Regions from separate parts of the Vibrio nigripulchritudo genome, predicted to be linked through region 2. Evidence: riboswitches for the same ligand, from Rfam matches in the RefSeq annotation. Region 2 holds a riboswitch; each other region holds the start of a gene.
What was found. Region 2 has a riboswitch for cyclic di-GMP ahead of QMG91_RS06750 (TfoX/Sxy family DNA transformation protein). Riboswitches for the same ligand answer to the same signal wherever they lie in the genome.

Region 1 (2,270 bases), 1.7 Mb from region 2:
AGATTGATAGTTGTCGTCGTTAAACACTTTATCGATTTTCTTAGCCGTGATAAGCAGGTTATCAGGGTGATCCGTCTCAAGCGTTTCCCAACGTGCCACGCGTAGGTTGTTCTCATCCAGACACGCCAGTCTTACCTGAACCCATCCTTGTTCCGCGTAACGCTCGTAATCCCAGTTATTGCCTGTGAACTCTTCTAATTTTAGTGTCTTGCCGTAAATAGGACAGCCAGAAAATTGACCATTGTTCGCCAATCTCAAGGTTGAGATTCCAGCCTTACCAACACTGTAGTAGTTTTTCGCGTGGAACAGGTTGTTTGGATCGTAACGCCATGGCTCACTTTCGATTCGGTAACCTTCTCTGTTGACCTTGAAGTTGCCAAGCGTTTCATCAATTTCAAGATTACAGCTCAGGATGCTAGGCGTTTCTTCGCCACCAGAAGTCAGACACTTTTTCAAACCGCCACTGTTTGGTGGGAAGAAAAGTTCACATGTTTCTTTGAACGGATTTTCTTCGGTAACCTCGGTCTGGATTTCGTTAATCAAAAGACCGTAGGAATCTGGGTGACCGCTGTCTGCCAGAGCAACAGGCGTGTAGAAGCGGTTAGCCGTAAAGCTGATGGTTGCAACATTAAATCCGTCTTCCTGGTTTGCATCACTGACTGATGGGTTAGCAGGTAAGCGGACACGTTGCCCAGTAAACGCAATATCACCAAGACCTTCCAACGAAGCTTCTTCCAGCGCACCACGAACCCAGACGTTCATGTTGCGATAAGCTTGGTTTGCGTTGATACCAAAGCGACTGTAGTTGTAGTTACGCTTGTGGTATTTGATGGTCAATGTGTATTTGGAACCTGGAGTTGTTGGTACAAAAGTGCGCATATTCACAGTTGAAGATTTCTGCGGATATGAAAGTGGGTAAACAACGCCATTTACGGTAATTTTTGGATTGTTGCGATTACAGTGATAAATGTCAGAATCCATCTCTGCTACGTAACCACCAACGGAAGGGGCGCCATAGTTGTAAGTACGCTGAGTACCAACTTCTACTCGTGCTTCACATTGCTCATCAATAAGTTCGCGAAGCTTCTGAACGCCAATTTCTTTTCTTAATTTGTTAAATGCGGGCTTACCAAGCATTCGACGCATGGTGTTCCAGGTCCAACGCACTTCAAACAGAAGTTCGTCGCTGGCATTGGTGTAAGCCGCTTTATCTGAAGGAGTGAGGCTAGGCTCACCTGGTGTAAATGTGATAGTACCCCAAGAACCACGATCAGTTTGATCAGCGAAGCCGCTAAAGTTTTGAGTGTACGTTTCCCCGGATACTGCAAACGCAGATACTGTAGTTAAAGCCAGCGTAGTGGCTGTAAAAAGAACTCGTCTAGTCATCACGCTCGTTCCTTGTCTGTTTATTTTAGTGGTGTTGATTTGCTTCAACATCTGCTCTTGTAATGCAGCCTGCCAATAATCCTCTCCAAAAATCAGTGGCACTGTCATTTTGCGTCCCTGCTTTTAAGCAAGTTTGCCTTTTGAGCGTTGAGCAAAAAATAAGCTAACCAGACAAGATCTCCTACATGATAAAAGTGTTAATTGATGAGTTCGCACTCAGTCCAATAGGATGGTTTTTTGGTACTTTACTACGAAGTATTAACTAGGTAATAAAAGTGTCATATATATCTATCTAATTTCCTTGATAAATATTGGGGGAAATATCGGCGGTATCAATTATGAAGTCATTGCAAGCATTACATACTTTTCTTGAACTAAGATTACGTTTACTGGTCAAAAAGTGCCTATTTTTTGTGATCTGCTGCCAAGGAATGGTCGATTTTCGCGTTCTTGATTCATATAAAGACCGTAAATTGAGCAGAATAATTCGCTGAATATTCTAACTTGAAGTAACTTGAAATGAGTTATTGCCATGAAGCAGGGAGTCATCATTGAAACAGCCCAGTTACTGGAAAGAAAACACCGCATTTCCTCAATGTTTAAGCACATTAAATAAATGGACCGATCCAAAGTCCCCTCTTTATTTACCAGTCGAGGAGCGAATTGCTGTGTTTGACCTTGACGGCACGATGTGGTGTGAAAAGCCTTACTTCGCGGAGCTCTTTTTCGTGATAGATAAACTAAAGGAAGCCATAGAGACTGAATTGGATGAGCCGGATAAACAGGTTCTCACTGATGCGGTTGACCGTGCACAGCGCCAGTTTGCGGGTTCAGGGAAAATGTTGTTGGATGCCTTTAACCTTGCTTACCCCGATAGTACCAGC
Region 2 (2,270 bases):
AGGCAGAGTACAACTTCATAATGATTCCTATTTGGTTTGGTCGAATGACCTGGAGTTATATTAAGTATGACAGGAGTCTAGAGAGTGTGGTTTGTTGCTCTGCACCAAACTGTGAATTGCAGCAATAAAAAAGCCTCCGAGAGGAGGCTTTTTTACAAAGGTTACTTAGCTCAGACGCTTCATCAATTCATCTCGCCTGTCTTGAGGAATGACAGACCAATGAGTTCCTTTGATAGCACCTTCAAGTGCCCATAGAAGCTCAAGCCCCACATCACTAGAATGTGTTTGCTTGATGGCTTTATAAGCTTCTACTGAACCATAATCCTGCAATTCTTGAACAGAGGATATACCTGCTTTTTTAAGCATTCGTTCAGTGCCCAAACGCAGGTTTGGCAGATCTTTAAGGCGAGTGGGTTTAGTCTCGGCTTGCTTCTGCTTTTCAGTTCTCGCAACTTTGAGTGCTTGCGATGCTTTTTCGATGATGTCGTCAGTATTTTCCCAGCTGATTTCTGGGAGGGCAAAATACTTGGTGACGACCGGGAATCCACGCTTTTTGTAAACGTAAGGCTTTAGACCTTGTTGCTCGAACTTTTGAGCACTTTTTGAGTCAGCTCTGATATGTAACGTGTTTTGAACTACTAAGGCGAACATAGTGTCGTCGGCAAAAATGCCAAAACCACCAAACATTGAACGTGATTTAATCGTCCCTAATGGTTCAAATAGCTTCAATGAGTTTTTAAGTATTGGTTTATCCATGCTGTACTGTCTCGGCTAAAGAAGTTATGCCACTACTAAGTTCAGGTCCGAGAAAAAATAGCAAAGTGATGCAGCCAGATGTCAGAGTTCGGTTAACTCTGGAAAAGAAGTATGCATATTTGCCATCGGCAACCCCGCTACCATTTGGATTTTTTATACATCCATTTAGGCCGGAAGCTTTGCGTCCCACTTTTTCAAATGGTTTGCCCTGTGCGTGACAGTAAAATCATAGAGAAAAAATTGAACAAGAATCACATCGAGATGCCTCTAGTGTGATCTTAATCCAAAAAATAAATGCATAGATATAAATATTGTTTCTTATTTGACCAAAAACGCAAAAAGCCTGGATTATAACCAGGCTTTATTAGAATTAACTAAATCAATTTAACTTTTTAACAGAACTTCGCTCTATGATCTCCGGATGCATTTCGAAGATTCTCTTATCATGCTCTTTGTCTTTGATTCGCTGAAGTAAGATTTCAAATGCGGTTTTCCCGACACGACGTTTTGGCTGGTGAACGGTAGTCAGGGGAGGGGAGAAATACCCAGACAGTTCAATGTTGTCGTAACCGATGATTGATATGTCATCAGGAACACGCAAACCATTCTCCTGCAAACGGCTAATCACACCTAGTGCCATAAGGTCGTTAAAACAGAACACAGCAGTTGGGCGTTTGTCCATTGCTAGGATCTTGTCTGCTGCGATAACGGCTGTGTCACACTCAAAGTTACCCACAAGAATTCGTTCTTGGTTGAACTCCACGCCAAATTCATTCAGTGCGCGTTTGTAACCTTCAACACGCTCGATACACGCCACCTTTTCTTCGTGACCAGTTAAACAAGCAATGTCAGTGTGACCATTTTCGAGCAAATACTTGGTTGCCAGATAGCCCCCTTCTTCGGAGTTATCAATAATCTTATCAGCCTGAGAACTTTCAGGACCCCAGTCCATGATGACCTTAGGAATAGAGGCATGTGCATCCAGCATTTCGCGAAGATCTTCAGTCAGATCAGAACACATGACTAAGATGCCATCGACGCGTTTTTCTGCCAGCATACGGATGTAGTCGCGTTGCTTTTCGTAGATACCACCAGTGTTACATAAAATGAGTGTGTAGCCTTGTCGGTAACAGTAGCTTTCTACACCATCAACAACCTCGGCAAAAAACGGGTTGCTTGATTGTGTAACCAACATTCCTATCGTTCGTGTGGTATTGCATTTTAGGCTTCGCGCTACTGCACTTGGTGCGTAGTTCAGTTCATCGACTGCTTTTTTTACTTTTTCTTGTGTGGCTTCAGCGACAAAGCGAGTTTTGTTAATAACGTGGGATACCGTTGTAGTCGATACTCCGGCTAGTCGTGCGACATCTTTAATTGTGGCCATAAAACAAATATCCTGTAGAGCCTGGCTGAGAGGTAAAATCAAAATTCAGCGGGCGGATTTTAATTGTATTATTTAAATTCGGCTAAAAACACAAAAACCGCTATTAAAACAGCGGCTTAGGTTAAACATT
Region 3 (2,270 bases), 1.7 Mb from region 2:
ACATATTGAATGTTGATACGCCCCCTTTCCCTACGGAATAGAAATCCGAAGTGCTGAGAACATTCTGTGGGTCATAACGCCAAGGTTCGCTGGCAATGCGCTCACCCGCTTCATTAACCACAAAGTTACCCAATTGAGAATCAATGTTCAGGTTACAGCTGATCTCTGAAGGTACACCAGTGGAGCCTCCATTCAGACAATCTTGCAAAGCTGCGCTGCCCGGTGGGTAGAGAAGCTCACACTGCTGTTTGTTTGGGTTTTGCTCTGTCAGGAACACTTTGACGTCTTTTAGCAGCATGCCGTAAGAGTCTGGCAACCCTTTGTCACGAAAGACCAGCGGTGTGTAAAAACGATCTGCGGTGAAATGAACCACGGCTTTGTTAAAGCCTTTTATCAGGTTGGAATCGTTAAGCTGAATAGGGAACTGCAAACGGTGGCCGCTTACTCCGACACCACCGTGATCATTGACTTTAGCACTGGTGATGTTTGCGTTAAGGTGAGTGACCAGATCTCGGTGATAATTGTTAGCCTGAGAAGTCGGCGTGTAAGCGCGGCGTTGGTATTTGAACACCAGACGATATTTTGCCCCCGGTACGGTTGGCACAAAGGTGCGGATGTTCACCGCAGATTGGTTGTTGCTGAAGTCCAGTGGGTAGTAGGTGCCACCTACGTTGAGCCTACGGTTTTGAGGGCAGTGACTGGTGTCTGAATCCAGCTCTGCCAGAAAGCCGCCGCCTTTGTATTGCTGACCATAGGTTTTCGATCTTCCTACTTCTAGCTGAGCTTCACAGTGATTGTTTATCCTTCTGCGTACCTCTTCTTCCCCGATGGTGCTTTCCAGATACTGGTATTCCGACTGACCAAGTACATGACGCATGGTGCGCTTTGTCCAGCGTGGTTCAAACAACAATGTCCGACCCGATGTGTATGCAGCAGGGTTATCGGGCGTAAGCTGAGGACCCGATGGCGTGAAGTCGACCAACCCCCAGGTTCCGTGCTCTAGCTGGTTATGGTAGGTATTAAACAGCTGGGTGTATTTATCTAATGTATCTGCGGTGACTGGTAAAGCTAAGACGGAAGAGACCAATCCTAAGCTGACCAATGTTTTTTTTATCATGACTCTATTCCTTGTGTTTCAAACTGAAAACACTCAGCAATGCAGCCTGCCTGATTGGACTGTTGATGTTTCCATTGAGCGTTAACGCGACTTATTGTGAAAAATCAACACAGCTGAATAACTTAAACTCAGCGACCACTGCCATCAGGCACTGTCATTTTGCGCCCTGACTTTACAGCCAGTTTGCCCTTAGAGCGAAGTCAGGTTAGCGCACCTAAAATCAGAAAAATCGCTAATATACTCGGTGTCTTAAAGTCGTAGAGTCGTTCTCCTTAATAAGAAATATGTCGTCGCTTAGGTAAGACCCAATAAAAAACGCCACTGGAATTCCAGTGGCGCTTTAGGCAGTTGTTTTTTAAAACAGGATTAGTTGATCTTCATTGCACGAATGTCGAAACCGTCGCTGTTTGCATCGTATCCCGCCTGAGATGAAGGAATCAGGTGAGTACGGTCAACAAAGCGTACTTCTGTCAGTAGACAGTTGTCGTAAGCTGAGTCGTTAAACAGTTTGTCGATCTTCTTGTTAGTGATCAGGTAGTTGTTTTCCAGTTCGGTTTCAACCACTTCCCAACGGCTTGCGCGGATACCATTCTCAACACAAGACAGTTTCACTTTGATCAGACCTTGCTCTGCGTAACGCTCGTAATCCCAGTTGTTTGCTGTGTACTCATCCAGAGTCAGACGCTTGTCTTTGATCGGACAACCTGCAAACTTACCGTTATTCGCTAGCTTGAATGTGATGATACCTTCACGACCAACACCGTAGAAATTCTTATGATGAAGAATGTTGGCAGGGTCGTAGCGCCAAGGTTCAGCAGTCAGACGGAAACCAGCATTATCAACCACAACGTTGCCTAGTGACTCATCCACTTCAAGGTTACAGCTGATTTCTTCTGGCGCAGGCTCACCACCGTTCAGACAGTTAAGCAACTCTGGGCTGCCAGCTGGGAATAGCAGTTCACACTGTTCTTTGTTCGGGTTCACTTTTGTGACGTGAGTACGTACTTTGTTCACCAGAATACCGTAAGAATCAGGCAGACCTTTATCCGCTAGAGCAACGGCAGTGTGGAAACGGTCCGCTTTGAATTTGATGCGTGCAACGTAGAAACCGTGGCTGTCGCGATGTGCAGACGGAGCGGCTGGCAAGCTAACA

Region 1: it holds a riboswitch for cyclic di-GMP, as region 2 does, so the genes downstream of both, QMG91_RS14110 (hypothetical protein) here and QMG91_RS06750 (TfoX/Sxy family DNA transformation protein) in region 2, are expected to answer to the same signal.
Region 3: it holds a riboswitch for cyclic di-GMP, as region 2 does, so the genes downstream of both, QMG91_RS14120 (hypothetical protein) here and QMG91_RS06750 (TfoX/Sxy family DNA transformation protein) in region 2, are expected to answer to the same signal.

The regions. Positions count from the first base shown of each region.
Region 1 is NZ_AP027049.1:3,078,427-3,080,696, reverse strand. Features, by position in the region: gene QMG91_RS14110 (hypothetical protein) at 1-1,386, opposite strand, end outside; cyclic di-GMP riboswitch class I at 1,442-1,534, opposite strand; gene QMG91_RS14105 (HAD family hydrolase) at 1,938-2,270, shown strand, end outside.
Region 2 is NZ_AP027049.1:1,425,405-1,427,674, forward strand. Features, by position in the region: gene QMG91_RS06745 (putative signal transducing protein) at 1-19, opposite strand, end outside; gene QMG91_RS06750 (TfoX/Sxy family DNA transformation protein) at 166-756, opposite strand; cyclic di-GMP riboswitch class I at 881-974, opposite strand; gene purR (HTH-type transcriptional repressor PurR) at 1,136-2,140, opposite strand.
Region 3 is NZ_AP027049.1:3,081,873-3,084,142, reverse strand. Features, by position in the region: gene QMG91_RS14120 (hypothetical protein) at 1-1,117, opposite strand, end outside; cyclic di-GMP riboswitch class I at 1,237-1,315, opposite strand; gene QMG91_RS14115 (hypothetical protein) at 1,484-2,270, opposite strand, start outside.